DNA from 2 places in the Turicibacter sp. genome. Region 1 is predicted to be linked to the other one. Evidence: predicted binding sites of a transcription regulator. Region 1 holds the regulator's gene; the other holds the start of a gene.
What was found. Region 1 encodes HrcA, which represses chaperone genes, less so after heat shock. Its sites were predicted from a motif close to TTTTAGCACTNNNNNNNNNNNAGTGCTAAAA; they were not measured.
Positions count from the first base shown of each region.

Region 2: a site for HrcA is predicted at 9,395-9,425, ahead of J6D32_RS13160 (co-chaperone GroES). Genes of this name have one in related genera too.

Region 1 is NZ_JAGAVR010000065.1:7,802-24,772, reverse strand. It holds gene dnaK (molecular chaperone DnaK) at 1-434, opposite strand, end outside; gene grpE (nucleotide exchange factor GrpE) at 467-1,030, opposite strand; gene hrcA (heat-inducible transcriptional repressor HrcA) at 1,034-2,065, opposite strand; gene trxA (thioredoxin) at 2,255-2,569, opposite strand; gene J6D32_RS08470 (amino acid ABC transporter ATP-binding protein) at 2,752-3,492, opposite strand; gene J6D32_RS08465 (amino acid ABC transporter permease) at 3,502-4,263, opposite strand; gene J6D32_RS08460 (transporter substrate-binding domain-containing protein) at 4,266-5,078, opposite strand; lysine riboswitch at 5,155-5,322, opposite strand; gene J6D32_RS08455 (endonuclease MutS2) at 5,435-7,780, opposite strand; gene rnhC (ribonuclease HIII) at 7,889-8,815, shown strand; gene J6D32_RS08445 (rhomboid family intramembrane serine protease) at 9,100-10,371, opposite strand; gene J6D32_RS08440 (RluA family pseudouridine synthase) at 10,396-11,304, opposite strand; gene lspA (signal peptidase II) at 11,416-11,874, opposite strand; gene J6D32_RS08430 (deoxycytidylate deaminase) at 11,960-12,433, opposite strand; gene J6D32_RS08425 (DUF4097 family beta strand repeat-containing protein) at 12,525-13,511, opposite strand; gene J6D32_RS08420 (DUF1700 domain-containing protein) at 13,530-14,081, opposite strand; gene J6D32_RS08415 (PadR family transcriptional regulator) at 14,115-14,396, opposite strand; gene nagA (N-acetylglucosamine-6-phosphate deacetylase) at 14,549-15,676, opposite strand; gene ileS (isoleucine--tRNA ligase) at 15,835-16,971, opposite strand, start outside.
Region 2 is NZ_JAGAVR010000122.1:19,596-36,566, forward strand. It holds gene J6D32_RS13115 (N-acetylmuramoyl-L-alanine amidase family protein) at 1-1,587, opposite strand, end outside; gene J6D32_RS13120 (pyridoxal phosphate-dependent aminotransferase) at 1,715-2,872, opposite strand; gene J6D32_RS13125 (sensor histidine kinase) at 3,028-4,428, opposite strand; gene J6D32_RS13130 (response regulator transcription factor) at 4,431-5,111, opposite strand; gene J6D32_RS13135 (hypothetical protein) at 5,246-5,572, shown strand; gene J6D32_RS13140 (LolA family protein) at 5,610-6,608, opposite strand; gene J6D32_RS13145 (DUF378 domain-containing protein) at 6,741-6,941, shown strand; gene acpS (holo-ACP synthase) at 6,977-7,327, opposite strand; gene groL (chaperonin GroEL) at 7,429-9,045, opposite strand; gene J6D32_RS13160 (co-chaperone GroES) at 9,092-9,379, opposite strand; gene J6D32_RS13165 (type III pantothenate kinase) at 9,606-10,376, opposite strand; gene coaBC (bifunctional phosphopantothenoylcysteine decarboxylase/phosphopantothenate--cysteine ligase CoaBC) at 10,370-11,581, opposite strand; gene J6D32_RS13175 (ECF transporter S component) at 11,582-12,205, opposite strand; gene J6D32_RS13180 (redox-sensing transcriptional repressor Rex) at 12,537-13,196, opposite strand; gene J6D32_RS13185 (ABC-F family ATP-binding cassette domain-containing protein) at 13,437-15,344, shown strand; gene J6D32_RS13190 (hypothetical protein) at 15,440-15,616, shown strand; gene tsaD (tRNA (adenosine(37)-N6)-threonylcarbamoyltransferase complex transferase subunit TsaD) at 15,793-16,812, opposite strand; gene rimI (ribosomal protein S18-alanine N-acetyltransferase) at 16,827-16,971, opposite strand, start outside.

The DNA.
Region 1 (16,971 bases):
TCATTGATGATACGTTTAACATCAAGACCTGCAATACGTCCTGCATCTTTAGTCGCTTGACGTTCAGCATCAATGAAGTAAGCTGGAACTGTAATAACTGCTTCAGTTACTGGTTCACCTAAGTATGCTTCAGCCGTTGCTTTTAAATTTTGTAAAATAATTGCTGAAATTTCTTGTGGTGTATAAGATTTTCCTTCAATTGTTTCTTTATGGTTTGTTCCCATATGACGTTTAATAGACATGATTGTATTTGGATTTGTAATTGCTTGACGTTTTGCAACATCACCTACTTGACGTTCTTCACCTTTGAATGATACAACTGATGGCGTTGTACGAGCTCCTTCTGGATTAGCGATAACTTTCGCTTCTCCACCTTCCATAACTGCAACACATGAGTTAGTTGTTCCTAAGTCAATACCAATAATTTTACCCATTGAGATTCATCCTCCTATATAACAATTTAGAATTATTCGCTTACTTTTACCATTGAAGGTCGAATAACACGATCTTTTAATTTATAACCTTTTTGAAGTTCTTGTAAAACCATTCCTGATTCTACCCCTTCAACTGCTTCTTGCATCACAGCTTGATGCACAGTTGGATCGAAGGCCACGCCTTCTGCTTTAATGACTTCAACCCCTTCTTGCTTTAATGCCTCAAGTAATTGGGTATGAATCATTTTAAATCCTGTTAAGAATGTTTTTGTATTTTCATCTTCAACCGTACTAGATAAAGCACGCTCAAAGTTATCAATCGCTGGAATAATATTCGTAATCACAGCCTGTGAGCGATATTTCGCTTCACGAACGCGTTCTTCATTCATACGACGTTTAAAGTTTTCAAGTTCAGCTGCATTACGTAACAATTGATCTTTCAGATCTTGAATTTGTTGTTTTAATTCCACTGTTTCATCGATAACTTCTGATTCCGTCTCACACTGGCAATCACCATTTGCTTCTTGGCAACCTGCTTCTTCATTTAATTCTTCTAATTCTTCAACTGGTTGGGTTTCCTTATTCAACCGCCCCACCTCCTATTTATATAAATCAGACATAATTCGTGCGACATGCTCAAGAAGTGGAATGATTTTTCGATACTCCATTCTCGTCGGTCCTAAAACCGCAATCTTCCCAAATTCATGGTCACTAATTTGGTACGGAACCGTGATTAGTGTACAGTTTTCCATCGCTTTTATTTCGTTTTCTTGTCCAATTTTAACCGTCAATTCATGAGTCTCATCATCTGACTCAATAACTTTTACAATCTCATCTGCTTCAATCATACTAAACAAATGATAAGCTTTATCTAAATCATTGAATTCTGGTTGTTTCAAAATATTAGATTTTCCACTTAGAATATAATTGTTTTGAGAGAGCGACTGAGAAAGTAATTGAAGCATTGTATACATAATTTCCTCTTTGTATGTAATGAAATCATGTAATTGATTTTCAAAGCTTTCAGTTAACTTATCATGGATTTCACCCACAAATTCACCGACAAGTAATTCATCGAGCGCTTTAATAATGGTCTCCATTTTTTTAATATCAATATTGTCAGGAATCGTAATTGTCCGACTCTCAACATGCCCTTGGTCTGTAATAAGAACAAAGACAGCTTGTGCATCTGAAATCGGAACAAACTGAATTTTTTTGACTCGACTGTAATCACGAGAGGGACCTAATAAAATTGACGTATAATTCGTTAAACTTGAGAGCAATTTAACCGCTTCTTTAATGGTTGTTTCACGTTCAAATTGTTTTTGATTTAACAATTGTTTAAATATTCCTACTTCTGGTGTTGTCTCCATAGGTTCTTCTTTTACAAGGTAGTCTACGTAATAACGATATCCCTTTTGACTCGGGATCCGACCACTTGACGTATGTGTTTTTTCAAGAAAGCCCAAATCTTCTAAATCTGCCATTTCATTTCGAATCGTAGCAGCTGAAAAATTCAGTTCTTCTTTTTTAGATAAGACGCGCGAACCTACTGGCTGTGCCGTGTGTATGAACTCTTCTACAATTGCCTTTAAAACAAGTATTTGTCGTTCCGTTAGCAATGTAAACACCTCTTTTAGCACTCGTTATCATCAAGTGCTAATACCATTATATATAACCTTATTAGCACTGTCAACTCATTAGTGCTAATTTTTTATTTTTTTCAGAAGTCTAACTTCAGCAACCGTCTACCTTGATTAATATTCTCATTTCATGCTATTTCATACAAAAAAAGACACTCCTAGGAGCGTCTTTTTGAATTATTTATGCGATTCAATTAATGATAATAACGACGCTTTTGGTTGGAATCCAACTGTTTGCTGAACTGCTTGACCGTCTTTAAATAAAATTAATGTTGGAATTGACATCACTTTAAATTGTGACGCAACACCTGGACAATGATCCACGTTTACTTTAACAATTTTAGCAACACCTTGTAATTCAGTCGCTAACTCTTCTAGAACAGGCGCAATCATCTTACATGGTCCGCACCAATCTGCATAAAAATCAACTAAAACTAATCCAGTTGCAATTTCTTGAGCAAAATTTTCTTCTGTTGCATGAATAACTGCCATGTTTATTTCCTCCTCTAATACTTCTTGATAGTCTATCATAAGTATATCATATTACCATGAAATTACAAATAGATTGCACTTTCACCCAAATATTATTTCACATTTTTAGACACCTATCCCCATAACTTTCTAACAATCCCTTTATTTTAAACAGTAAATGGAGCGCCAACACGATCCTTTAACTAATTTAAATATCGGCGTAAAAATTCTTTCGTTCGTGCCTGTTTAGGATTTACAAAGATTTCATCTGGTGTTCCTTCCTCAGCAATCACCCCTCGATCCATAAAAACAACTCGATGACTTACCTCTTTAGCAAATCCCATTTCATGTGTCACCACAATCATCGTTAATCCATCCTCCGCTAATTGTTTCATGACTTTTAAAACGTCACCCACCATTTCAGGATCAAGGGCACTTGTCGGTTCATCAAATAACAATACTTCTGGTTCCATACATAAAGCACGCGCAATGGCTACACGTTGTTTTTGCCCCCCTGATAATTGTGAACTACTTGCATGAGCAAATGATTTCATTCCGACCTTCTCTAAATAAAACATCGCTTTTTCGATCGCCTCTTCTTTTCTTCGTTTCAATACTTTTGTTTGTCCAATGACACAATTATCAAGAACTGTTTTATTTTGAAACAAATTAAAACTTTGAAACACCATCCCGACTTTAGTTCGGTATTGATTAACATTAAGTTCTCCCTTTAAAATATCCTGGCCTCGATATAAGATTTCACCACTATCTGGAATTTCTAATAAATTAAGGCATCGAAGTAGAGTTGATTTCCCACTTCCACTTGATCCAATAATCGTAATAACTTCTCCTTTATCCACATGAAACTCTATGTTTTTTAAAACCTCTAGTTCTCCAAATCGTTTTTCTAAATGATGGATGTTGATCATCGTATTTTCTGCCATACTCTCCTCCTAAAGATTTGCCATTGGAACCGTTTGCGATGATGGAAATGAAGTTTTTTTCACGTTCATTTTCTTTTCAATCCAACCTAAAATTTGTGCTGTAATTGTCGTTAACACTAAATAAATGAGGCACGTAATAAAAAACGTCTCAGAATATAGCATCACACTTCCTGCTACTGATTTAGATTGGAAGAAAACTTCAATCACCCCAATGACATTTAACATTGAACTATCTTTAATATTCACAATAAATTCATTTCCAATAGAAGGAAAGGCGTTTTTAATCGCCTGAGGTAAGATAATGTACATCATCGATTGAAAAGCGGTCATTCCAATACTTCTAGCGGCTTCAAGTTGCCCTTTATCCACTGACTGAATACCTGAACGGATAATTTCTGCCATATAAGCCCCAGTATTAACCGAAATAATCACAATCCCTGCAGTTAATGAACTCCACCCTAGAATAGGACGTAAAGCATGATATAAAAACATCGCTTGCACCATCATTGGAGTCCCTCTAAAAAACCAAACGTAAAGACCTATCAAACAGTGCATCATTTTTTTTAACACTTTTACACTTTTTAAGTCTCTTGGTTCAATTGTAATCGCACGCAATCCCCCTAGAACTAACCCAATAACTAAGCCTAACATCGTTCCTAAAAAAGCTAAAATGAGTGTCATTTTAATTCCATACATGAACAAATCAAAATTTTTAACAAATAAAGAAAATGATTTATTTAAAAAGCCATTTTGAGTGGTTAAGAACATCATAATTATTCACCTGTTGGCGCACTTTCGCGAGATTCTGTCATCCATTCATTTCGAGTCGAATCTGAAATATTATCTAAAGCAGATTGAACTTGATTAAAGAACTCTGTACCACGACTGCCTTCTTTTAATCCAATTGAAACAGATGTATCAATATCAAATCCTTTACCTTCTGCAAAGTGAACAATAGTCAAATCTGGATTAGCTTGAATGACCCCTTCGGCAACGGGTAATTCAGCCGTAATAGCATCTGCTTCATTTGATTGTAAAGAGACCACTAACTCAGGATAAGAAGATTTAGGTGTTAAGTGATTCACCCCTTCAATTTGGTCAATTACCGTATCATAATTAGTATTCATCTGTCCAATCACATTTTTACCACTAAAATCTTGAATAGATGTTGCATGAACTAAATCATCGTCTGCACGAACAATCAGTACCATTTCTGATTCAAAATAAGGTGTCGTAAAATCAATTCCTTGTTCACGTTCCTCATTAGCGGTCATCCCAGCAATAATCGCATCAATTTCTCCCGATTCTAGTGATAATTGCAAACCATCCCACTCTAATTTTTTAATCACTAACTCTTTTTCCATGCTCTTTGCAATTTCATTTGCAATTCTCACATCGTATCCATCACAAAATCCTGCTCCACCAATTGATACACTTGTCTGTGTTGGTGCTGACGTTTGCCAGTTAAACGGAGCATAATTACATTCCATTCCAACCGTAAACGTATCTTTTGAATTACTTGTAGCATTCCCGCTACATCCTGCAAGCAAAATACATCCTGCTAACGTTACAACTAATTTTCTCATATTAAAATCTCCCCTTTGATTAAAATTGATTGTAACAAAAAAAGTCGTGCTATTAACACGACTGAAAAAAAGTCCTCTGTTTAATAGCTCCTCTTCAAAACTGAAGGAGTGTTACAGGTATTTCCTGCAACCCCAAGTGACGTATTTGCCAATACGAAACTTTCGGCGATGATTACCTTTCCAACATTTCCTCACTTGCCAGCTCCCTGTTGTACTCTGATGCAACGCTACCTCTATACGATTTTTTTTGTCCTCTTATAAAATAACATGATTTCCATATAATGTAAACTTTATTTTGAAAAATATATTTTCACAAAAAAATCTATCCCGATTGACTCGAGATAGACAGGACTCCCTTATTTTAATTCAACAACCGTTGCTCCAGTTCCACCTTCACCGGCTCCCCCAAATCTAAAGCTTGCAACGTGTTTATTTTGTTTTAAATATTTATGAACCCCTTGGCGAAGAGCTCCCGTTCCATGACCATGAATAATCGTAATCGTTTGATATCCAGCCAATAAGACATCATCAAAGTATTTATCAAGCATTAACATAGCATCTTCATAGCGTTCTCCTCGTAAATCCAATTGAATTCCGACATGGCTATTACGTTTATGAACCATTTGCCCTTTTTTTGTTTCCTTTTTCTGAACCGATTTACGTAAATATTGAAGATCTTCAGGTTTAATGTTCACTTTCATCATACCCAGTTGAACCATCCATTCTCCATTTTTGGTTTGCTCAATCAGTTCACCTTGACGATTTAAAGATAAAACCATCACTTCATCACCTGGTTTTAACGGCTGTTTATTTTGAGCCTTTTTCTTAAATTGCTCTGCTTGTTTCGCCTCTGCTTTCTTTAATGACGTCAATTTTTCTGTTAACTCATGATCTTTCATTGATAAATCAGCCATTTTTTTCGCTCGACGTAAATCCATCACAATTTGTTCTGCTTCTTCTTTTGCTTGGCGAACACTTTCAAATGCTTCTTTTTTGATATCCTCTAAGACTTTTTCACGTTCTGCCTCAAATTTTGCCAGTTTTTGCTCATATTCTTTTTTCATTTCTTCAACTAATGTATTTTGTTGCTGAAGATGTTGAATCTCCTGATCTAATTGTAATCCACGATCCTCAAGTTTTGTAATTAAATCCGTCATTTCTGTTCGTTCACTTTCAACATATGAACGAGCTTGATTTAAAATGGCCTCTTTTAATCCTAAACGTTTTGAAATCTCAAAGGCATTTGAACGTCCAGGTACTCCAACAAGTAAACGATACGTTGGGGAAAGCGTCTCAACATTAAATTCAACCGATGCATTAATCACATCATCTTGCTCATAAGCATAGGCCTTAAGCTCAGGGTAATGCGACGTCGCAATCGTACGCGCTCCTCGAACCTTAACATAATTTAAAATCGAAATAGCAAGTGATGCGCCTTCTTTCGGATCGGTTCCTGCCCCTAGCTCATCAAATAAAATCAAGCTATTCACTGTTAAACGTTCCATAATTTTAACGATATTTGTCATATGAGATGAGAACGTTGATAAACTTTGTTCAATACTTTGTTCGTCTCCAATATCAGCAAAAACATGATCGAAAATAGCCAATTGTGATGACTCGTGTGCCGGAATTAAAAGACCTGCTTGTGCCATCAACGTTAGTAATCCCACCGTTTTTAACGTAACAGTTTTCCCCCCTGTGTTTGGACCTGTGATTACAATCGTCGTATACTCATCTCCAAGTTCGATGTCATTAGCCACAACAGACTTTTGATCAATTAAGGGATGTCTAGCAGCCACTAAACGGATAATCCCTTTAGTATTTATTTTAGGACGCGTTCCATTAATTAAACGGGCATACTTTCCTTTTGCAAACATGAAGTCAATTTCTCCAAGAAGCTCAACATTTAATGACAGTAAGTCGACAAACTTCTTCACTTCTTCGGTTAATTCACGTAAAATACGTTCAATCTCACGGCGTTCTTCTACATGCCACTCTTGCAACTTATTATTTAAATCCACCACTTCTTTTGGTTCCATAAAATACGTATTTCCTGATGAGGATTGATCATGAATCGTTCCACCAAACGTATTTTTATAATCTGCACGAACTGGAACAACATAACGTTCATTACGAATCGTTACGATTCCATCTGTCAATTTGCTACGACGCTCTGATACGACTTGATTTAGACGTTCTTTAATACGAGATTCGGTGCTTTGAATAGCACGACGAATACTACGTAATTCACCTGATGCACTGTCCATCACATATCCTGTCTCATCGATACACGCATTAATAGCATTTTGTAAACTCGATAAAGCGACTAACGTATTCGTATGATGTGCAAAAATCGGGGCATCGACTTTAATCTCATTTAAACGTTCTGCAAAAGATTTCATCTGTGACACCGCATAAAGTAAGCGGCTCACCGCTAATAACTCTTGTGAAGATAGAATCGCTGAAATCTTCGCACGCGCAATCGCCTCTGAAATATCAGATACCCCACCTAGTGGAGCCTCTCCTAACGCGTAAATAATTCTTAAGGCTTCATCTGATTGATTTAATCCATACTCCACATCTTTTTCAATCGTCGTTGGCTTTAATAAAGCCACGCGTTTTTGTCCAAGCGAACAAGCACACAACGACTCAATCGTTTGTTTAATCTTATTAAATTCTAATATCTGAATAGCTTGTTTCACTAATCTCACTCCACTTTAGCAAAAAAAATTTGCAAAAATTTTTAACGATGTTATTTTAACACAAATTCTGTTAAAATCATAGTATACATTTAAATGGACGGTGACCCTATGGCTTCAACAATTACCTTAACAGTATCGCAACAAATACTAGAAAAAATGTACCAATATTACGAAAAACAAATTATTAAAATTCCAAATCATACTCTTTTTCAAGCAAAGACCACTTCTTGTACCATTACGGCTTATCTAAGCAAAAAAGTGGTATTTCAAGGGGTGAATCCTGAGATTGAAGCAAACAAGTGGCAAAAGGCTTCACCTACTTCAACGACTCCTAAAAAATCAACTTTAAATGAAAAGTCAACCCTCCCAAGCAACATTGCTATGCTTTCAGCAATCGGATGTGATGAGGTTGGAACAGGAGATTACTTCGGACCGATTGTGGTTTGTTGTGCGTCTGTTGAAAAAGATCAAATAGCTTTTCTTCAAGAAATGGGAATTAAAGATTCAAAAGCATTAAAAGATCTTGAGATTTGTCAACTGGCTCATCAAATTGAAACGATGATTCCCCATCAATGCCTCGTTCTACCTAATGAAAAATATAACCTCATGGTTGAAAAAGGAATGAATGCAAACTCAATTAAAGCCTATCTCCATAATCAAGCTTTATTGAAATTAACCACGTCACTCCCTTCCCTTCCTGATTTCATCATAATGGATGAGTTCGTTAATGAAGCAAAGTACTATGACTATTTGAAGAAATTACCTAAACAACCAACCATCATCAGCGAAAACCTTCACTTTATTCAAAAAGGCGAATCGGTTCACGTAGCGGTAGCAGCTGCCTCAATTTTAGCTCGCGCCTCATTTGTTAAATACATGCAAATTATGAGTAAAAAATATCAATTTGAACTACCAAAAGGTGCAGGTGCTCCGGTCGACATCGCAGGACGAAAATTTGTTAAACTTCATGGAAAAGAAACACTTCAGTCTTTAACAAAATGGCACTTTGCGAATACAAATAAAATTTTAAAATAGAACCTCAAATAAAAGAGTTGAGATGAAAATAATCTGATCTTTTATAAAAAGGCGAATTAAATGACAGTTAAAAGATGAATTCTGCATCCTACAGAGTTCATCTTTTTTATTCGACGACTTTCCTTCTCTATTGGGATTGAAATTCTCAATTTCTACGTTGGGGTTAAAAGATGCTAAAGAATACAAAATGGATTGCCACTTAAATCTTATAAAATAAAAGAACCTATAAGCACACACTGTTTCAAGTGTAAGCTAATAGGTTCTAATTGAAACTTTCATACTTTTTATTTGACTATTTCTTCTAACTTAATATCTAATTTATCAATAAAATGGGCTGCTTTTTCAGGTTCATTATTTTGTAAATAATAATAGATTAACGCCATATTATAGTCAGAATAATCCGTTTGCTGTGTTAAAAGTGTTCCACGTGTAAAAAGTCCCATCACTAATAACACATAGGTGGCAGTTGCTAACGCTGTTCGTGATAAATACTGTTTAGTTTTTGGAAGTCCTAAAATTGAAGCAATTAAGAACCCTCCTAAAAACCCTCCTAAATGACCATAAAAGTCAATCGTTGGATCTATGATTGCCCAAACAATTGAAAATAGCATAATGGGAAAAATCATTCCCTTTACTAAATGCATAAACATTTTTCTATTTTCAATTCCTAAAAACAGCATGGCACCGAGTAACCCATAAGCAACGGTAGAAGCTCCTAAAGAAACATTTTCAATAAAAGCAAAACTAAATAAATTTCCTAAAAAGGCAGACCCAATGATGATAATAGTGAGTCGCCACCACCCAAATAGGTGCTCAATTATTTTACCAAATTGATAAATAAAAATAGCATTAAATAATAAATGGAATAATTGTAAATGAATAAGACTTGGTGTTAATAAGCGCCAATATTCTCCCGCTATAATTAATGGATTATATTTCGCTCCAAATTCGATAGCGGTTCCAATATTTTTAACCGGTTGAATTTGAATCATTAAAAATAGGATGACTAGAAGCGCTAAAAATCCAATAATCACAAATGATTTAGATTGAAACTCAAGCATTTTTCTTACATTTAAAGCTTTAGCTTTCGATGTTTGTTGCATTTCAATAATCAACTCACTCATTGAACGCTCCAAAGACGCTCGTTCAATACTTGAGTAAAATTGTTTAATGTCCTCATTTTGAGTAAAATCGTCTGCTCGCTGAATATCAATAATTTTAACATAGTCTTTTACATTACTAAAATATTGACAACTTGCCGTATCTATATTTAAAATCACCACGTTCAGACGCCATAACAAATAACGACGTCTGACACGCGAACGAACTCGATCAATTTGTTTCATGAGTTGTGAGGCTTGCATTTCATTAAACAAACTTCGTTGATTAATATATATGAGCTGCACCGTTGGATGTGATAAATTCTCTAACCAAATTTCTTTTTCATTTCCAACATAAATGTAATTTTCTTCTACTAATAAATAATTCACGATATTCATGGTTAGTTCACTTTGAATATCTAAGCGAATCTCCTTCATCACACCTTGCTTTTCCATTTTCTTATCACCTTATATTTAAGCTTATTTTTGAAGATTTGCTAATGCCTCTTCAAAATATGTTGGAATCGGTGCCGAGAATTCCATATACTCTTCGGTCTTAGGATGGACAAACCCTAAAACTTTAGCATGTAAAAATTGTCCATGTTCTGCACCAATTGTTTTACGTGGACCATATTGAGGATCTCCTGCTAATGGATACCCAATATATCTCATATGAACACGAATTTGATGAGTGCGACCTGTTTCTAAACGACACTCAATTAACGTAAACTCTTTAAAACGTTGTAACACTTTAAAATGCGTAACCGCATGCTTCCCTGACTCTACTACCGCCATCTTCTTACGGTCTTTAGGATCACGGCCAATCGGCGCATCAATCGTTCCATTATCATGAGGAATCACCCCATGTACAAGGGCAACATAACGTCTAGTGACTGTTTTTTCAACTAATTGATTCACAAGAGATTCATGTGCCACATCGTTTTTAGCAACCATTAATAAACCAGATGTATCTTTATCAATACGATGCACAATGCCTGGACGTAAAACACCATTAATACCTGATAAATCCGTCACTTGGGCCATCAATCCATTGACAAGCGTCCCACTCATACTTCCTGGTGCGGGATGTACGACCATATTTTCAGGTTTATTAACAACAATCACGTAATCATCTTGATAAACAATATCTAAATCCATCTCTTCTGGAATCACGTCTAAAACTTCAGGTTCTGGGATATTGATTTCAATTTGATCATTTAATCGACATTTATAGTTAGCTTTCGCCACTTGTCCATTAATTAAAACACGTCCCTCTTTAATGAGTTGTTGTAAATAAGAACGTGAATAATCCTCAAATGATTCATTTAAAACTTTATCTAAACGAACACCTACTAATTCTTCTGTTACTATCATATTTTCTTGTTCCATAAACGCCATCCTTTCAACAAGCAAAAAAGCCATTTAAGGATTTACTACTTTCTTGGTTGTCTTTAATTTAATCGTCTTTATTTTACTAAGTTGTAGTGTTTGATGTTATGATTATTGACGCTTCATATCTAAAATGGCATCAATCGCCATTAAGACAACTCCAATACATAAGGCACTATCTGCAATATTAAAAATTGGGAAATCATAACCCAAAATATACGTGTCAATAAAGTCAACAACGTGTTGATACAACACACGATCGATAAAGTTTCCAACCGCTCCCCCTAAAATAAGGGCTAAGGCAATCATTAACCATTTATCTTTTTTAATATCTAAGCGAGTCATCCACACAATAACAACGGCGATGACTGCTAATGTGATGAGGTAAAAAAACATCATTTTTCCTTGAAAAATTCCCCAAGCTGCACCTGCATTACGATGTGATGTAATGTATAAAAAGTTATCAATAATCGGAATGGATTGACCAATCGTCATTTGTGAGGCAACTAAATATTTTGTCACTTGATCGAGCACAATAGTTAAAGCGACAATGGCGATAATTAACCACATTTATTCCACTACTCCTTTAGTATTCGTTTTATTTTGACATTTTAACATTATAACAAACAATTCAATTTTTGTATATAAAATTTCCCTATTTAGCCGTGTTCACATTCAATGAAATCTCAGCCATTTGACGGTATTTAACTCCCGCTGCATCAAGCATTCGTTTTGAGGCAAGGGTGCTGTCTGTATGAGCATACTTATCACTCATGTAAACAATTTCATTAATTCCAGATTGAATGATATATTTGGCACATTCATGACATGGAAACAGTGAAACATATAAACGACAATGTTTAAGGCTAGTCGTACTGTTTAAAATAGCATTTTGTTCCGCATGAACAACGTATGGATATTTCGTATTTATAAACTCTCCTTCACGCTCCCATGGAAATTCTTCATCTTTACATCCATGTGGAAACCCATTATAGCCTATTCCGACAATTCGATGTTCTTCATTTACAATGCAAGCTCCAACTTGAGTCTGAGGATCTTTACTACGCATGGAAGATAGTAATGCAATCCCCATGAAATACTCATCCCAACTTAAATAATTTTCACGCATAAAAAAGCCTCCTATTACATTAACCTAATTCGTTTTGATGTGATAGTAAAAAAACCTATCGCCCACTGGGAGATAAGTTTTTATCCCTATTTTAATTATAACTGATTTTCAAGACATTTGCCTCTATTTCATGATTTTTCTTTAATCCTGATAGCTGTAAAGATTTAATTTGATAACTTAAATCTTCATTTTTTAAACTTACCTCTCCATTTAGTTTATCCACATCAATGTAGCTCATGTATATATTTTTCAAATTGAAATCCCCATTCACTGTGGAGAGGTTTAATACCTCTCCCTTTAAATCTGTTATCGAAAAATCACCATTAATTGTTTCCGCTTCGATATACGAACTTTCTAAATTAGAAACTAAAAGACTTCCGTTTACAACTGATAGCGTACTCTCGTTGTTTATGATACTATCTAAAACTTTAATTTTTCCATTCACTGTTTCTAAAATGGCCTCAACAAACTGACTATCACAGAGTTCAACCGTTCCATTCACGGTCTTAACTTCTAAAATTTGTCCAATCCCTGAAATTTTAATATCGCCATTAAGGGTCTCTAATTCATAATCCATGACATTTTGAGGGACCTTAATGACAATTTTTGATTTACTTTCCTCACATCCAAAGAAACAAAACAGTTGATTTTTTTTCTTTTCTTCAACTGTCACGGTCGAAATGGATTGTTCAATACGGAAACGATTTGGTTTTTTGGTGTAAATTTCAACACTTAATGTCTGACCTTCTACCGATTGAATCACTACATCTGCGTTCATCACATCAGTTTCTAGTTCAATTGGTTGTGCTAAATCAAAATCAAACGTACTTAAATGATAATAGTCTTCTTCACTTCCACTTTGTCTAAACTGTAAATTTGACACAAACTGCTCGGATTCTAGATGATCATAAGTGAAAATATCTCCCTCATAGCCTTCTATTCTTTCTGCGATATCATCAATCAAATCAGGTATTTTCTTGATATCATAGACTGTCATGGAAATCATGCTTGCTATAAAAATAACTAAAGCTGTCACTGATGAATAAATTAAATATAAACCCATTCTATTTTTTTTCATAACAAATCCCCTCTCAAATTAAAATGGTCTGATTAAAAAACGGCCCATTCGATACAAACCGTAAAATAGAGCTAGTCCACTATTAAAAATTAAAATCGATAAGCTAAATAATAAGAAAAAGATTGACCACGTTACTTGGCTAAATAAAAAGGAAACAAAGAACAATACAATCCCACCAATCGTTAAACCAAATGCAACCCCCATCACTCCAAATCCGACAACAAAAAAAACACCCCATAAAGCTAAATAAATTAATTTTTCTCCCATCCTTTTTCCCTCACAATCTTGACGGCTCACCACATCAGCAAAAAAATTAAGCGCCTCATTTGCTCCTTGTTCGATTTTTTCAAACAGATTCTCTTGATGTTCAATCCCTAACGCCAATTTCACTTCCTTTGCTACTTCTTTTGGTGAACCTAGTCGCTGTAAAATTTCATCTTCACTTTTCCCTTCATTGAGCATCGCCTTAATTTGCTCTTGATAATTTAGGATAATATCACTTCGATCCTCTTCAGACAAAAGTCGTAATTCTTTTTCTAATGCCTCAATCCAATTCATTTTGTGACTCATCCACATTCACTCCTTCTAAAAAATAATTAACTTCTAAACTAAACACTTTCCAATCCCCCACCATTTTACTGAGATGTTTTTTCCCACTGTCGTTATCACATAATATTTTCGTGCGGGTCCTTCACTTGAATCTCTCATATACGTCCTGCAATAGCCTTCCTTTGTTAACCGTCTTAATAAGGGATAAATCGTACTCTCTGTCACCTCAATGCGCGGTGAAATTCGTTGGACAATCTCATATCCATATAAATCTTCTTGCTCAATTAAACTAAGTACACAAAGTTCTAAAATCCCTTTTTTATATTGAGAATTCATTCAGTCCCTCCTCAATGTTTATCTCTTCTTCATCCAATTTATGCGTCTAACCACTATAGTGTGATACACAATACAAAACATAACATAGTAGTATGTCACGCGCCATAGGTTGAAAAAAAAAGAAGAACATTCGTTCCTCCTTTTTCGTCATGTTATCGCTCATAGACAATTTTTCCTTCAACAATCGTCACCAATGCTTCTAACGCTTCATCCCAAATCACTAAATCTGCATCTTTCCCAATCTCAATCGATCCTTTACAATCCTCTACTCCAATTGAACGAGCGGCATTTAAAGACGCTAATTGGTAAACAGCAGGTAAAGAAAGCGTGGTTTCTTCATAAAAATTACGCACTGCTTTATTTAAAGTTAACACACTACCTGCTAAAGATCCTGTTCGAAGCCTTGCACTTCCATTCTCAACGATAACTTCTTGTCCTCCCAAATCATAAACGCCATCTGGCATACAGCCCGCTCGCATACTGTCCGTAATTAACACTATATTTCCACTTTTAACCCGATAAAACCATTCAAAAATTTCAGGATTAACGTGAATTTTATCTGCGATTAACTCCGCACTCACATCAGACATTAAAATAGCCCCTACTGCTCCAGGTTCGCGATGATTAAATCCAGACATCCCGTTAAACGTATGTGTGGCGTGTGAAATACCAAGTTGAATCGCTTCTTTGGCTTTTGCAAACGTCGTTGAAGTATGTCCCATCGACAATTTAATATCTGTCTTTAATTTCATGGCTTTAATAAATTCATAACCTTCATCAACTTCAGGCGCAAGGGTAATTAATTTAATCACATCTTGAAAAGGTTCAATCCATGTCATATTAGGCTTTTGAATAAACGCTTTGTTTTGGGCACCTTTATACGTCTCACTAATAAATGGTCCTTCTAAATGACACCCTAAAACCTTAGCGCCTTTATAATGGCCATTCATGCCTATTCGAATTTGATTTAATGCACATTCAATCTTTTCTTGACTCATCGTCATCGTGGTTGGTAAAAAACTCGTCACTCCAAACTTAACAAGCAGTTGACTAATCGTCTCAATTGTATCATCATTTGCATCCATGACATCAGCCCCACCTGCCCCATGGATATGAATATCAATCAATCCCGCTCCAACATAAGCTCCTTTAGCATCTATAATTTCCACCTGATCCGGTAAATCATCTGTAATATCTAGGATTTTGTCCTCAAATAAAATAATTTTTTGTTCCATAATAGAATCATTTAAAATAATTTTACCATTTATAATTGCCTTCATCTTTTCCCCTCCAAGCAAACGTTCCTCACTCCTTTTATACCATATCTGACAGTTAAATCGTATGGTTTATCCTCATGATTATATAGAAATATCTTACCTACCTAACAAAAAAAACCAATGAACGAAACATCGATTCATTGGTTTTTGGTCATATTTAATTAGGCTTCAATAACTTCAGCACAACGAGGACAAATTCCTTGCTCATTAGCAGCTGGTACCACTAACCAACAACGATCACAAGTATGTCCTTCAGCTGCTTTAACCACAACGGCTAATCCATCAAATTGTAAAGCATCCTCAGGAGCCTCTCCCTCTTCAAGCACACACTCAGATACGATGAAGATTTGTTTTAAATCTGCCTGTAATGAGTTTAATAATGCTTTAGTCTCAGCATTTGGATATAAGTGTAATGAAGCAGTTAATGATTTACCAATCACTTTTTGATTACGTGCTTCTTCTAATGCTTTTAAAACATCATGACGTAATGATAAGAATTGACTCCATTTTGTCGTCACTTCAGCTGCATTCGCATATTCTTTAACCACTGGCATATCTGTTAAGTAAACAGAAATTTCAGTGTGTCCTGGAATATATGAATACACTTCATCCGCTGTATGTGGGATGACTGGTGCAAGTAAGCGACACATGTCATACACATGGTGATATAAGACGGTTTGAATTGAACGACGTGCTTGGCTATCTGCTTTTTCAATATATAAAATATCTTTCGTAAAATCTAAATAGAAGGCACTTAAATCATTTGAGATATAATTATTAACTGTTTTGAATACGTCATCAAAACGATATTCTTCATAAGCTGATTTTAATTCTTTTGTTAACTCATTTAAACGAATCATCATAAATTGATCCACTTCATTTAAGTCTTCATAAGCCACTAAATCAGTTTCAGGATTAAAATCAAATAAGTTTCCAAGTAAGAAACGGAATGTATTACGCATTTTACGATAACTTTCAGCAACTTGTTTGATTAAATCTTCAGAAATACGAACGTCTGCTTGGTAATCAACTGATGCTACCCATAAACGAACGATATCTGCACCGTAAATTTTAATTAATTTTAATGGGTCAATAACATTTCCAATTGATTTAGACATTTTACGTCCTTGTCCATCTAAAACAAATCCATGACTTACGACTGTTTTATATGGCGCACGTCCTGTCATCGCAACCCCTGTTGATAATGAAGAGTTAAACCATCCACGATATTGGTCAGACCCTTCTAAATATAAATCAGCTGGATATGGTAATCCACGTTCAACTAACACACTATGGTG
Region 2 (16,971 bases), on a different contig from region 1:
TGACACTCTAAACTCACTTTTTTCTGAATCTCGTGGACCCTGACCTGCTGCAGTTAAAGCAGAAGCTACAAGTTCTCCCCATTCATTGGTCGCAGAAACTGGCGTATAAACTTCAAACCCTTCTAATGATTTATCATAAGAATTTAAATGATTTGAAATCATGTATTTAGGTTGGTATTGATACGCCTGTTCAACTCGCCCCTCTTCATAATAAGGAGATTCATTATAATCAAAGTTTCCTTTTCCAGCTGGATCTAGATCTTCCGTTCTCGTCATCTTAACTTTCAATCCATGATCTTCTAAACGAGACGTAATATAGTTTGCAATTTTAAGTACTTCTTCTGCTTCTAATAAATTATTGAATGCTGTTCCTGTATCCAATCCACCATGCCCTGGATCTATTAAAATATCATAGACACCCTCTGGTAACTCAGTCACATCTTTCACATCAATAGCTAGCATTCCTTGGTACGTCTTAACTTCGATATGCTTTGCAATGCCATCTCTTTGAATCGTATACCATTCATCAAACACTTTTTCATGTGTATAAATCGGTTCATTATTAAAATATAAATAATATCGCCCTGCTTCTAAATTTGCTAACTGAATTCCTTTATTTGTCTCACTTTCATACTTTTCATTAACAACTTCTACACCTTCATGATTAACTAATTGATAAGTTTCAATCGTTTCAGCTGGCGTATTCACCTTAACATGTAATGACTCTGCATAAAAGTTATGCTCAACATAATCATAATGCTCTAATTGCTCATTAATTAGGATTAAATCTTTCCCTTCAAATGTTGGCGTTAAGGCACCCTGAGTTGAATGATTCAGTGTTGTTTTAGCATCTTCATCTTGAACAGTTGATGTAAAAATAACCCCTGATTGTTCCCCACTAAAAACAAGAGATAAAGCATGATATTCCTCTAAAGATACAATTGGAATCTCAACTTTAATACGAAGCGTATCCCCTTCTTTATTCATTTCCTTTGGAATAAACGATTCTAACACTTCTTCTTTAGAAGAAATTAATTGATAGCTTAATGATTTTAAATTTAAACTTTTTAGTTCTTGTTGATTTAAAACATGATCAAACGTCAGCCCATTGTCATCCATCAAAAAATTTTCAATCGATTGAGTAAATCGTTGATTATCTTTTTGTGTTGTAATCGTCTTTTTCAATGTATTCGAAAAGGCTAGCCCTTTTTTCTTTGCTTTAAACTCAATATGATACGCTGTTTCAGGTTGCTCAAGTTCAACTTCAAATGTCGTTTGACTTGAATCTAACTGATACACTTCATCATTGACTTTAATAACAATATCTTTATATTGCTCTACATCTAATGCTTCCCAACTCATCGTTAAATTAAATGAACTAGCTCCTACTTCCTCATTTAAATCATTTGTTATCGCGAACTGAACCGGTACCTTATCTGTTAACAAAGCTTTTATCCCAAAGAATAAACTCAAAATAAGAAATAAACAAATTAAAATAAAAATACTAAAACGTACTTTATTAATTCTTCTTCGCTTTACTACTCTCTTCTTTCTATATGTATTTCCTCTATATTGATAATTTGTCATTCTCTTCACTCTTTCAAATACAATCTCTTTTTTTACTTCAATTAGTGTTTTCTAAAAATCAATAATCTTACCCAATCAAATGAAGTCCGACAATATTTTATCACAAAAAAGGAAATCATACGTGTTTTTACAAGATATTTCTAAAATTTTGAATTCTTCTTATCCCTTCTTTCAAAACATTATAATCACAACAATAAGATAAACGAACATAGCCAGAATCCTCTACCTCAAATGCGATTCCTGGAACAAGTGCCACCTTTTCATTTTCTAATAATTTAATCGCAAACTCCTTTGAAGACAATCCATACTCACTCGCATCTAAATACAAATAAAAAGCTCCATCAGGTCTCACAATATTCTTAAAATAAGGCTTCAGATTCTCATATGCATAATCACGATTTCTCTTATAATAAGACCTAATATTATCCACAATCTCCGGATGCTTTAAAGCCTCGATAGCCCCATACTGAGAAACCGTGCTAACCGATGCTACCATATTATGATGTACCAACCCAACTAATTTCATATAGTGACGCGGTCCCATCACATACCCAACTCGCCACCCCGTCATCGCAAAAGACTTCGATAAACCATTCATCACAAACAATCGATTACGCAAATCATGATATTGACTAATAGATGGATACTCTTGATTATCAAACAAAAGCTCTCTATAAATCTCATCAGAAATCACAAAAATCGGTCTATCTTTAATGCACTCATAAATACATGCCAAATCTGATTCAGTCATCAACTTTCCTGTTGGATTACAAGGCGAATTTAAAATGATAGCCTTCGTCTTATCTGTGATCAAACTTAATAACTTCTCTTTTTCAATTCTCATACTTGTTGATAACATATCGTAAGGAACAACTGTACCACCATTCATCTCAGTATTACTTTGATAAAGTACAAATGAGGGATTAAAAACTATTACCTCATCCCCCTCCTCAAGAATAACCTTCAAAACAGCACTAATCGATTCTGAAACACCGCTTGTAATAATCATTTCATCCATCGTATACTCTTGATGAAATTTTTCCTTACAATATGCTAACAGTGCTTCTTTCAACTCAGGAACTCCAAAAAAATTCGCATACCCTAACGAATCTTTCAACAAACGACGATGTAAATCCTTGCGGATTAACTCATACGTCTCATGAAATAAATGAGGCTCCCCAAGTGTAAAATCAACGACATCATCATAGGAATCTGCTAAATTCTTCATTTCCCTGATAATCGAAGGATGGACCGTATTCAACCTTTCATTTACTCTCATCTTCATTGATTTATCTCCCTCCTCTATAACTAAACTATATGACTCAAAAACAAAAAATAGTCATAAGCTCATGCTCATGACTATTTTTTTAAAATGTTAACTACATTATACAAACTTGATATGAAATTTAAGACTCAAACTGAGCATCAATTTTAGATTCATTATTCATCAAAATCAGGATCAATATTTAATTCAAAATAGAATTTAACTCCCCGCTCCGTATTCATAACGCCGTAATTACTTTGATGCAACTCTAAAATCTTACTCACAATCAATAATCCAAGTCCTGTTCCACCACTATCACGATTACGAGACTTTTCTAAACGATAAAATGGCTCCCAAATTAAATCTAACTCATTTTCAGGAATAAAAATCCCTGTATTCTCAATTTCAAAACGTGCCGTTTTATCATAACGCTCAATCGTTATATAAATCGCCTCATCAGAAGAAGTATACCGAATTGCATTCGAATAAAGATTCATTACAACGGTCATAATCTGATCAGAATCTGCCTCAACATAAACATCATCTAAATCAGTCAACACATTTAAATGCTTCTCCTCAGCTAAATGACTCATCTTCTTATGAACATGCTCCACCAACATCTTCAAATTAAAACTACTTAAATCTAACTCATCCGGCTTCGATTCCATTCGCATATAATTAAGCGTATCCTGAACCATCATCGTCATACGATCGACTTCTTCAATAATTGAATCAACCTGAACGGTCATCTCATCTTTAGTCAAAGGCTTTGATTTAACGCGATTCGCAATCCCCTTAATAATCGTCAACGGCGTCTTTAATTCATGTGAAATCGTCGCAAAGAAATTAGATCGCATCTGCTCAAATTCACGTTCTCTTGCAATATCATCCTTTAGTCTTTCATTAGCTGCCTTTAACTCACTTAACGTATTATGAAGATTATCACTCATCACATTAATATTTGTTGCTAAATCCTTTAACTCATCATCAGAACTAACCTGACACTTCTCAGAAAAATCGATATTCGCAATATTCGTTGTAACCCGCTTCATATGCAATAATGGCTTTGTAATATGCTCGGTTAACCAAATCGCAAATACTAAAACTAAAATTGCTAAAATCATAAAAATAAAAATATAATAGTTTGTAAAAACGGCTAACATCTCCCCTAAAACTTGTAATGAATAGGTAAACTTTAAAATCAATTGTTGACCTTCTTTAAACGTTACCGTCGTATAATAATGAAATGACGTCACATTCTCAACTCTAGAAGATTCAAAGAAAATATCATTCTCAGCTAATCGATCTAAATTCAGTTGAGTCGTCGTCGGGCTATAAATATCATACTCTACTAAATGATTATCCTTCACATCATTTAAATATGAAATAAACTCCGGCGAATAAAAATCAATATTTAGCATATCTTCTTTAATTTCATAAACCAACTGATAAATCTGATTTTGTTTATAACTTGGATAAGCAAAATCATAAAAATAATATTGAGCCGCAATATCTAAACTAATCGTCGCAAAAAATAATCCGAATAATAATAAAAAGATTTTAGTCGCTAAACGCAAAACTAGATCACCTCAAACTTATATCCAACCCCAAAAACAGTATGAATATATCGTGCGTAATTTCCTAGTTTTTTACGAATTTTTTTAATATGTGTATCGACTACACGAGTATCGCCAAAATAATCAATCCCCCATACCGCATCTAAAATGCGATCGCGATCTAGTGCAATACGATGATTTTCAATTAAAAAGACAAGTAAATCAAATTCTTTTGGTCTAAAATCAATTAACTCATTATCGATACGTACTGTACGTGATAACTTATTAACGACAAGTCCATCAAAAGCTAACTCATAAGTTGTTACTTCATCTTCCTCATTCGTACGAGCCAATAATCGATTAATTTTTGCTAATAAAATTTTATTTTCAAAAGGCTTAGTAATATAATCATCAACTTTTAAATCATAACCCTTCACTTGATCTTCAACACTTGAACGTGCTGTTAAAATCATAATTGGAACCTTAGAAACCGATCTAATCTCTTTTAATACTGAAAAGCCATCTTTTCCTGGCATCATTAAATCTAATAATGCTAAGTCAATTTGTTGTGAATGAAATAAACGTAAAGCTTCCTCCCCATCTTTCGCTTCAATTACTTCAAAATAATCGCCTAAAAAATCAACTAAAATCTCTCTAATTTTCACTTCATCTTCTGCTACTAATACTTTATATCTAATACTCATCTCAACACTCTCCAATAGTGAACAAAATAATCTATTTAAAATTTAACATAAATGAATACATTTTGTACACACGAAAAACATAGTTTTTTTTATTAATATAATATATAGCTTTTTTTCAGAATGGAGTATTCAACATGAAAAACAATCAATATCCAATTAAAAAGATACTTGGCTATATCTTATCTATTAGTAGTATCCTTTTTATTTGCATCATATTCTATCAACTGCACTCAAAAGATTTAAAAATAAATAGTCATCAGCAAAATCAAATTTATTCTAATTCTTATTCAACCGAAATGACATCTCATTCTGTTAACAATACATGTGAAATCGTCATATCAGAAAAAGATGATGATTATATTAAAGCCTTGCAAACTGATTTTCCAAATTGTAAAATTATTGAAAAGAACGACTTGTTTCAATTCGATTTAATTAACTATCTCTCAAACTTATTTAATTAATTTAAAAGGACTGCCTAGGCAGTCCTTCTTTTAACTCTTATTTTTCAAAATAACTAGTCATAGAAGAAGCAACAGATACTAATTCATCTTCTTCTAATGTTTCAGAAACTAAGAAAAACTCTACTCCACGATCAACCCAAGTAATTGAATTGTCGCTTAAAGCTCCAATTGTTCCGTTAATTAAAACAGGCTCTCCTGCCACTGTTTCAAGATTACCAGTTTCTGAATAAGAAGCTGGTTCTTGAATCATTGTGAAGTCTTTATCTCCATCGAACGTCATAATAATACGTTCACCCATTTCAGTTTCAATTGATTGTTTATTTGAAAGAGTTGTTCCCTCTGGTAAATATGAAGGATACAATTCACCTGTTAATGTGTTAATTACACCTTCGCCCATTGTTTCTTGAGAATACTCCATTGTTTGTTGACAATCAAAATATCCATCAGCTAAATCCTCATTAAATTTGAATGATGTAAATTTCATTGAAACGCGTGGTGTTCCCTCCGCATCCATCACATACACTTCAGTTGGTGTTAATGATTTTTTATCAAACACCACTTTTTGTGTTGTTAAATCACGATTTCCATGATAATTAGCTACTGTCTCAAATGTATAGCAATCGTCTTCAGATAAGAATGAAGTTTCAGTATCATTTAAGATATCTGATAATAATGATTGATATAAATACACTTGTGAACTTGATAATGGCCAATCACTTTGGAATTTAAATTGTTTGTTTAACGCTGGTGTTAAAACATAAACTCCATCGTCATTTTTTAAGATGATTTGTTCATTGTTAGTTGTTTCATTTTTCAATGTTACTTTGTAGTAATTTGGTTGTTGGTAAGCCACTTCTACGTTGTATTGATACATTTGTCCATTATTATCAACTTCCATAACCCCAGTTGCATAATAAGACTTCGCATCGTCGAGATTACTTGTTAACTTATCTACGACGTCTTGCTGTGACATTTCTCCGCATCCTGCTAATAGCACGGTAAGCATTACTGCGAACACTAAACATAATTTCTTCATCGCTATCCACCTCTTTATTAAGTTCATTTCAATAAATAATATGAATTCGATATTTAATTTATGCTTTCTAATACATAAAACTACCATATTAATTAAATACTAATAATATTCAAAACGAAAGGAGCATCGAAGATGGCTATTATTCAGCGTATTGCATTAGTTCTAACAATTATTGGTGCAATAAATTGGGGACTAATTGGATTTTTTGAATTTGATTTAGTTGCTTACTTATTTGGTGGGCAAACAGCAATTATTTCAAGAGTTATTTATGGATTAGTTGGAATCGCAGGACTTATAAATATTGCTCTACTCTTCTCTAGTAGAAATGACTAATAATTAAAACCAGTTGCACTGATAGGCAACTGGTTTTAATTTGATTCTACAACAACAAATGCCACTGCATATTGTTCGCAATGACTTAAACTCAAATGAATGTCTTCTAACTGAGGCTTATCTAAATATGGTTTTCCATTTTCATCATTTAAAATACTAAACTCAGTATATGATTTGCCATCACAGTAAGTTCCAAGAGCCTTATATAACGCTTCTTTTACTGCCCAGCGTCCGGCTAAAAACTCATGTTGTCTTTTCTCAGATTTAAAATTTAAAAATAGTTGATACTCATCATTGCTTAGTAACTTTTTAACAAATCTTTCTTTATGATTTAAAGAACTGATACGATTAATCTCAACAATATCTGTTCCAATTCCTTTCAACATTTCAGATCCTCCCTGTATTTTTCTTTTATTATACCTCATGTTAACTTTAAACAAAAAGAGAGAATCAAACAATTGATTCTCTCTTTTATAAAGCTAAATAATTAGTATGGCATTCCACCCATTTCAGGCATTGCAGGTGCGGCCTGTGGCTTTTCAATTTCAACAACTGCAGCTTCTGCTGTTAAGAATGAAGCAGAAATACTTGCCGCATTTTGAAGTGCTGAACGTGTTACTTTTGTTGGGTCAACAATTCCAGCTTTGAACATATCAACAAACTCATCAGTTGCCGCATTATATCCAAATCCAGTTTCTAATTCTTTTAATCGATACACAATAACTGATCCATCGATTCCTGCATTTTCAGCAATTTGGCGTACTGGAGCTTCTAATGCCTTTAAAACAATTTTAACTCCTGTCGCTTCATCACCTTTAGCATCAATTCGAGCTACTTCATTATAAATATTCATATAGGCTGTTCCACCACCAGCAACAATTCCTTCTTGAACCGCTGCACGTGTTGCATTTAACGCATCTTCGATACGTAATTTACGCTCTTTCAATTCTGTTTCAGTTGCAGCACCTACTTTAATAACCGCAACTCCACCGCAAAGTTTTGCTAAACGTTCTTGTAATTTTTCACGATCAAATTCAGACGTTGTATTTTCAAGTTCTGCACGAATTTGAGCAATACGAGCTTGAATATCAATTTGTGATCCGGCACCTTCAACCATCGTTGTATGATCTTTTGTTACAATAACACGTCCTGCATGACCACATTGATCAAGAGTTGTATTTTTTAACTCTAATCCTAGCTCTTCAGTGATTAACTCTGCACCCGTTAAAATTGAAATATCTTCAAGCATACGTTTACGACGATCTCCAAATCCAGGAGCTTTAATCGCTACAACATTAAATGTTCCACGTAACTTATTTACAACTAAAGCTGCCAACGCTTCATTTTCAACATCATCTGCCACAATCACCATTGGACGACCTGTTTGAACTAATTGTTCAAGAATTGGTAAAATATCTTGTAAAGTCGAGATTTTTGAATCCGTCACTAAAATATATGGATTATCTAAAATTGCTTCCATTTTATCTGTATCAGTTACCATATATGATGATAAATATCCGCGATCAAATTGCATTCCTTCAACAATATCCATTGTTGTTTCGAATCCTTTAGACTCTTCTAATGTAATCACACCATCATTTCCAACACGTTCCATTGCTTCTGCAATTAACTTACCAATTTCCTCATCAGCTGCAGAAATAGCTGCAACATTAGCAATCGATTCTTTTCCTTCAATCGGTTTAGAAGCCGATTTTAATGCTTCAACCGCAACCTTAACAGCGCGTTCCATTCCACGACGAATCGTCATTGGATTTGCACCTGCTACAATATTTTTATTTCCTTCACGAATCATAGCTTGTGCTAAAACCGTAGCCGTCGTTGTCCCATCACCTGCTACATCATTCGTACGACTTGCTACTTGAGCCACTAAACGAGCTCCCATGTTTTCAAACTTATCCTCAAGTTCAATTTCCTTTGCAATCGAAACCCCATCATTAATAATTTGAGGTGCTCCAAATTTTTGCTCAAGGATTACATTTCTTCCTTTAGGTCCAAGCGTTACTTTTACTGTATCAGCTAACTTATCCACACCACGAATCATCGCACGACGAGCATCTTCAGCAAATAAAATTTCTTTTGCCATTAAAATTCCTCCCTTATCACCTATATTTAAACTATTTTAATATCAATTATTCAACAATTGCTAAAATATCCTCAGATGAAACAATCACTAAATCCTTCCCTTGATGGTTGACCTTAGTTCCACCAAATCCATTATAGATAACACGTTGTCCCACCATAACATCAAGTGGTAAACGTTGTCCATTATCAAGAATACGCCCTTCTCCCACAGCCAAAATAACACCTTCAGAATGACTTGGCTTTGCAGCTTCTCTTGAAAGAATAATTCCACTTGCCGTTGTTAGTTCAACTTCTACAACTTCAAGTACAACATGATTATTCAGTGGTTTTAACATAATGTTCCCTCCTCGTTTTAGCACTCAAGATGTAAGAGTGCTACTGTGTTGATTATACAAATACTAATAAATATTGGCAATAGATAAAAACCAAATTCCTATTTATTATAGTCACTCTTTCCATAAATATGCTTAATTTTATTGAGCATTCCAATTATTAAAATGCTACTTGTCGAGAAATGAAAAAAGTTAGAACGATTTAAAATCTTCCTAACTTTTTATTTCTCTAATTTTGTTTTGTCTTTTGATAGATGATTTTCATTCCCTTAAATCCTAAATCTGGATCATAAACATCAATCATATCCGTTTCATTAAAAATAATTCGACCAAGACCCCCAGTTGCAATAACCTTAAGATCCTTGCCAACTTGCTCTTTAACCTTTTTAATAATATATTCAGTTTGTCCAATATATCCAAAGACAAGTCCACCTTGCATGCTTGTAATTGTATTTCGGCACACAATTGACTCAGGCTTTTTGATTTCAATCTCTGGTAATTTAGCAGCTTGAGTCCATAATGCTTGAGCACAAATTTCAATTCCAGGTGAAGTTACGCCAAACTCAAATTCTCCAAATTCATTAACATAATCATACGTTGTCGCCGTTCCGAAATCAATCACTAGCGCAGGTCCTCCATAAATATGATAAGCGGCTGCGATATCTACAATTCGGTCTGCTCCAACCTCTTTTGGATTTTCTGTTTTAATCGAAATACCTGTTTTCACGCCAGGACCTACAATCATCGGCTCTAAGTTAAAATACTTACGAATTCCATTAGTTAAAGAATGCATAACCTTCGGCACAACACTAGAAATTAAGACAGCTTCAATCGATAAAGGGTTAATATCCTTCGTACGGAAAAACGACAAAATCGTAATTCCAAACTCATCTGACGTTCTTTGCATCTTAGTTGTTAATCGAAAATTAGCAATTAGCTCATCTTGATTATACACACCTAATGTAATGTTTGTATTTCCTACGTCAATAACAACTAACATACTTCTCCTCTTTTCTCCATTAACATCGTCATCAGACGACTTAAAATCTCATATCCAACTGCCTCTTTACTCATTAAATCAAGCTTCTCACAGTTCGATTCCGTAATAAATGTAACTAAATTTGTATCTTTATTAAAGCCTGCACCTTCATCTGTTAACTGATTAGCAACAATCATGTCAGCTTTCTTATTTATTAATTTTTTAGTCGCAAACTCGACTAAATTTTCAGTCTCCATTGCGAATCCACAAACCACTTGATGCGGTAATTTATGTTGACCAGCATAAGCTAAAATATCTTGATTCATAACAAATTCTAAAGTCAATCGATCACCAGATTTTTTCAACTTTTGATTTGCAACAGATTCAACACCGTAATCTGAAACAGCTGCTGATTTAATTAAAATATCATACTGAGACTTTAATGAATCGAATACTTCAAACATTTCCGTTGCCGTACGAACGTTAATAACTTCAATTCCCACTGGCTTTCTTAAATTAACCGGACCTGAAATTAACGTTACATTTGCTCCTAAATTTCTAGCTGCGCGGGCTACTGAATACCCCATTTTTCCACTTGAGTGATTCGTAATAAACCGAACCGGGTCTAAATCTTCCTGTGTAGGACCTGCCGTTACAACAACCTTGACTCCTTCAAGTGGCTTTTCTTTAACGATTGCCCATTCAATAGCATCCATAATATCATCTACATCAGCTAATCTTCCGGCACCAATATCACCGCAAGCCAAATAACCGCTGCCTGATTCAATAAATTGCATACCAGCTTCTTTACACATCTTGATATTTCGTTGTGTAATAGGATTAGTTAACATTCCCGTATTCATTGCAGGTGCAATTAATTTAGGACAAGACGCTGCTAAAAATGTTGTTGATAACATATCATCTGCTAATCCATGAGCAAACTTAGCAATACAATTTGCTGATGCTGGAGCCACTACAAATAAATCTGCTCGTTGTGCCAATGAAATATGATTCACATTATACTCAAAATTACGATCGAACGTATCAATTGATACTCGATTATGAGTTAACGTTTCAAATGTTAACGGCTGAATAAACTCGGTTGCATTTTTAGTCATAATCACATGGACATCATAGCCCTTTTTATATAAATTACTAGCAATCTGAGCACTTTTAAATGCTGCAATACCGCCCGTGACACCTAAGACAATCGTCTTTTTGCTCAATTACATCACCTTCTTCATCATCGGCTCTAATACCTTAACTAATGGTGTCGTTACAACAGTGGCTAAAATTGCTTCTAACACACTATTTGTTGTGATAAGTCCCATTAAAAGCACAAATAATTCTGAAACATCTACCCCTTTAGCCGCTGCATAGCTTGGACCAAAGAATAAATAAATCATACCTAAAACTAAAACACTATGCATAATCGTACAGACCAATGCCGTAACAGCACTACCTGCAACATTATGATTTCGTTTCTTAAACCAAGTATATAACAATGCACTCATGACTCCAAGTAATACACGTGGGCCAATTGCGATGACTAAACTCATTAAATTCCCGTGATACTCACCCAATGAATAAAACGGAGTAAATACAAACGATGTAATCGTTGGGGTAATCGTATTAATTAACACACTTCCAAGTCCAAAGACTAAACCAGTTATTGCTCCACCTTTAACGCCAAGTAACATCCCCGCTAAAATAACCGGAATATGCAATGTTGTCGCGCGAATTGGACCAAGTGGAATAAATCCAAGTGGTGTAAACATTAAAACGACCTCAATACTACAAAACATTGTCAGTAAAACTAAAAATTTTGTTTTCTTTCTTGTACTATTCATTTTTCTTCTCCTCCACTGTCGCTTCCTAAGAATGCAACGCATCGAAATTTAAATTTGAATCCATGGTCATTATTTGATTGATGTCTATATGATCACCATCAACTCTCCCCATCTCATCGCTTTTTATTATACTTAGGTTATAACCTTTTTTCAACCAAAACAAAAGATTTTTCCATTATAAACCACAGATTAATTATGACGCTTACATTTACATAATAAAAACTCCTTATTCTTATAAAATTTGCGTCATTTCGACACTTTTTATTCAATAAAAAAGCTTATAATCCTAAAGATTATAAGCTTTTCCCCCTCATATAACATCCCTTATAAATTATCGTCCCGCTTGTTCTTTTTGGAATACATAAAAGAATAACGTTTCTAGTTCCATATTTAAATCAACTTCATGAACTGTAATCTCTTCACTCACATTAATTACTGTTGATGACAAGTTTAAAATCCCTTTGATTCCCAATCCTTCTAATGATGTAGCGACAGCTTGTGCTACCGTTGGTGGTACCGTTAAAATAACATATGTTACTTTATGCTCCTCAATATAATCCTTTAAACTATCTAAATGGTATAAAGGTAAATCGCCGATACATTGTCCCACTAATGACTCATCCGTATCAAACCCAGCAACTAAGTTAACTGGTGTTCTGAAGACGCGTTTTTTGAATTTATCTGAACTAAAATATTTTAATAAGGCACGTCCTAAGTTACCTACCCCAATTAAAACACAGCTTTGAACGTCTTCTGTTTTTAACAAGTTATTGAATGCTTCTAGTACAATTCTAACTTCATAACCATAACCTTGGCGTCCTAATTCACCTAAATATGAAAAATCACGACGAATTGTAGCTGAATCGATTCCAATTTTTTGGCTCAATTCGCTTGATTGAATTCGTTTTACCCCCATCTCATCTAATTCAACGAAACAGCGACGGTATAATGCTAATCTTTTTATTGTTGCATTCGGAATATTTGATAGCATAAAAAACCTCCTTTACCATATTAAAATAATATCATGAAAATAATGCAATGTGAATACTGTCACGAGCATAAAACGTCTATATGTTAAATTACTTCAAAAATCGTCCCTTATTTACATTAGTGTCCGTTGCACATCTTGAGATTAAGCATTATACTTATTATTAAAGTCACAGAGTTTTTAATAACCTCATAACCTTAAAAACTAAATTCAAACAACGTAACTTTTTAAAGGAGATAGACCATGATTTTATTACAAACAAGTAAATTGACGAAACTCTATTCAGGAACGCCAATTCTTGAAAACGTCCAATTTGAAGTCAAAAAGGGTGAGCGCATAGCAGTTGTTGGACGTAATGGAGCTGGAAAATCAACACTACTAAAAATGATTGCAGATGAAATTGACTTTGACTCAGGTGAAATCCATAAACCCCAAAGCGTCATCCTTGGTTATTTTGCACAATCAAGCCATGTTAATTCAGACGATACTATTTATAATGAAATGTTAAAAGTATTTAGTAAAACACTTCAATTAAAGAAACAATTAGAAGAATTAAGTTTAAAAATGGCTGAAATTGATCCTACAACTGAAGCCTACCTAAAAATTATCGAACAATACCAAAATATGAATCACCAATTTGAATTAATGAGTGGCTACACCTATGAAGCTGAAATTAATAACATTTTAAATCGATTCAAATTCAATGAAATTGGTTTTGACCAAAAAATTTCAAACTTAAGTGGAGGACAAAAAACCCGCTTAGCGTTAGCAAAACTTCTACTTCAAAAACCAGATATCTTAATTCTCGATGAGCCAACCAACCACTTAGATATTGATACAATTGAATGGTTAGAAGGATACCTAAAAAAATATTCAGGCGCCGTTGTTATCGTATCCCACGACCGTTTCTTTATCGACCAAATTGCTACAACTATTTATGAAATTGAATATAGAAAATGTACGAAATACAAAGGAAATTACTCAGACTATATCGACCAAAAAGCCGTTGCTTATAGCTCTTTAATGAAACAATACGAAAAGCAACAAAAAGAAATCTCAAAAATGGAAGACTTCATTAGCCGTAATATCGTTCGTGCCTCTACGACAAAGCAAGCCCAATCTCGACGTAAAAAACTTGAGAAAATGGAACGTATTGAAATACCTAAAATTAACGATAAATCAATTGGAATCACATTTGAAATTGACCGTCGCAGTGGAAATGACGTTTTAAAAGTAGAAAATTTAAGCGTTGGGTACGACAATCAGGTGATTACAGACGATTTAAACTTTCAAATTAATCGACTTGATCGAGTAGCTTTAATCGGTCCTAATGGAATCGGAAAATCAACTATTTTGAAAACAGTTGCACAAACCCTTCCCCCACTTAAAGGAGATATCTATTATGGAAAAAGCTTAGATATGGGATATTTCGATCAAGAGCAGGCTAACCTAAACTCTAGCAATACAGTCTTAAATGAAGTTTGGAATTGTTTCCCTGGACGACTTGAAAAAGATATTCGTACCTTACTTGGAAACTTTTTATTTACAGGTGATGATGTCTTTAAAACCGTTAATCAGTTATCCGGTGGAGAAAAAGTTCGACTCACATTATGTAAGCTCATGCTTGAAAAAAACAACTTCTTATTACTCGATGAGCCGACTAACCACTTAGATATTGATAGTAAAGAAATGCTTGAATTATCACTTGAAGACTATGAAGGGACTGTCTTCTTCATCTCTCATGACCGTTACTTCATCGATAAAATTGCGACACGTGTTTTAGAGGTTACTCCACATGGTGTAACTTCATATATTGGAAACTATTCAGACTACACTGAAAAAAAACAACAATTAGCTGAAAAAGAAGCAGCACTACAAGCCGAAAACTCTAAGAAAAATGATGAACCAACCATAACTGATTATCAAAAACAAAAAGAGCAACGTCGCTTAGAGCAACAACGTAAACGTCAATTAGAAGATATCGAAACAAAAATTTCAGAATACGAAGAAGAATTAGCTTATAATCAAGCTGAACTCTTCAAAGAAGAAGTTTACCTTGATACACAAAAATCAGCGGAAGTTCAATCACGCATTGAAGAACTTGAACAATTATTAGCTGATGCAATGGAAACATGGGAATCACTAGCGTAACCAAAAAAAGTCTCGAAAATCGAGACTTTTTTTCTATATTTTTAGAATATTGCGATAATCCGCTGAATATAATGTAACAAAAGGGGGAGTGCTAAATGTCACGTGGAATTAATAAAAATACCACTTATGACAGAATCGCAAGTCATTGGACAAAAGTCGGACATCGTGAATGGGCAAAAGCATTAAATAATGAAGGAGGCATCCATTATAAAAATGCTCGTGAAGCTTATGCAAAAGCTAATCGTGCACGTCATGCTGCGAGAAATAAATAATCTAACCACCTATAACTCTATCTACACAGATAGAGTTTTTTATATAATGAGATCTCGAAACAATTACCTTTACACTATTAATATAAATCACTCTCAATAACTAAGAATTCATTTGTTCTTTTTAAATATTTAAACATAAAAAAATTGGTATACCTCTCGATATACCGATTTAAAGACTATAAAGATTGTAATTCCATTCCTGGCATTCCATTCATATCAAGACCACTACGATGTCCTTTTAAATAAGCTTGTGTTCCGGCAGCTCCAATCATTGCTGCATTATCTGTACAAAGAGATAATGGCGGAATCGTTAACTTTACATCAGAATTTTTCGATACAGCCTCTTCAAGTGCATGACGCAATCCCTTATTAGCTGATACTCCACCAGCTACAATAATCTGTTTAACACCATACTGACGGGCAGCACGCATCGTTTTCTCTACTAATACCTCAACAACACTCGCTTGAAAACTTGCTGCTAAATTTTGTGGAACAATCTCTTGCCCACGTTGCGTAGCATTATGAACCGTATTAATAACCGCAGACTTTAATCCTGAGAAACTAAAATCATACGCCTCTTTGTCTAACCAAACACGAGGTAATTTATATATATCCTCACCCTCAGCTGCTAAACGATCAATATGAGGCCCACCTGGATACGGTAATTTTAACGTACGAGCAACCTTATCATATGCCTCACCCACAGCATCATCTAATGTTTCACCAATCACTTCAAAATCATAATGATCTTTCATATAAACTAATTCAGTATGACCACCAGACACAACTAAAGCCAATAACGGAAACTCTAAAGGTTCTACTAACTGATTCGCATAAATATGACCTGCAATATGATGAACTCCCACTAACGGAATATTATGAACAAATGATAACACCTTAGCTGCATTAATTCCAATTAACAATGATCCTACTAATCCTGGACCCTCTGTCACAGCAATCGCATCAATATCACTCCATGTTACGTTAGCCACCTCTAAAGCTTCCTCAAATACACCCGTTATACTCTCAACGTGATGACGACTCGCAACCTCTGGAACAACACCACCGAAGCGTTGATGACTCTTAATTTGTGATGCTACAATATTGGCTAAAATCTCAGTACCATTTTTAACAACAGCAACACTCGTTTCATCACAACTACTCTCTACTGCTAATACTAAAACATCTTTTTTCATTCAAACCACCATTTCTATGTATTAAAATAATAAACCATCAATAAAGCATCTTCACCATCTGAATAATAATTCTTTCGTACGCTCGCACGTAAAAACCCACACTTTTCATAAAGTGAAATGGCAGGTTGATTACTCACACGAACCTCTAGAGAAATCGTC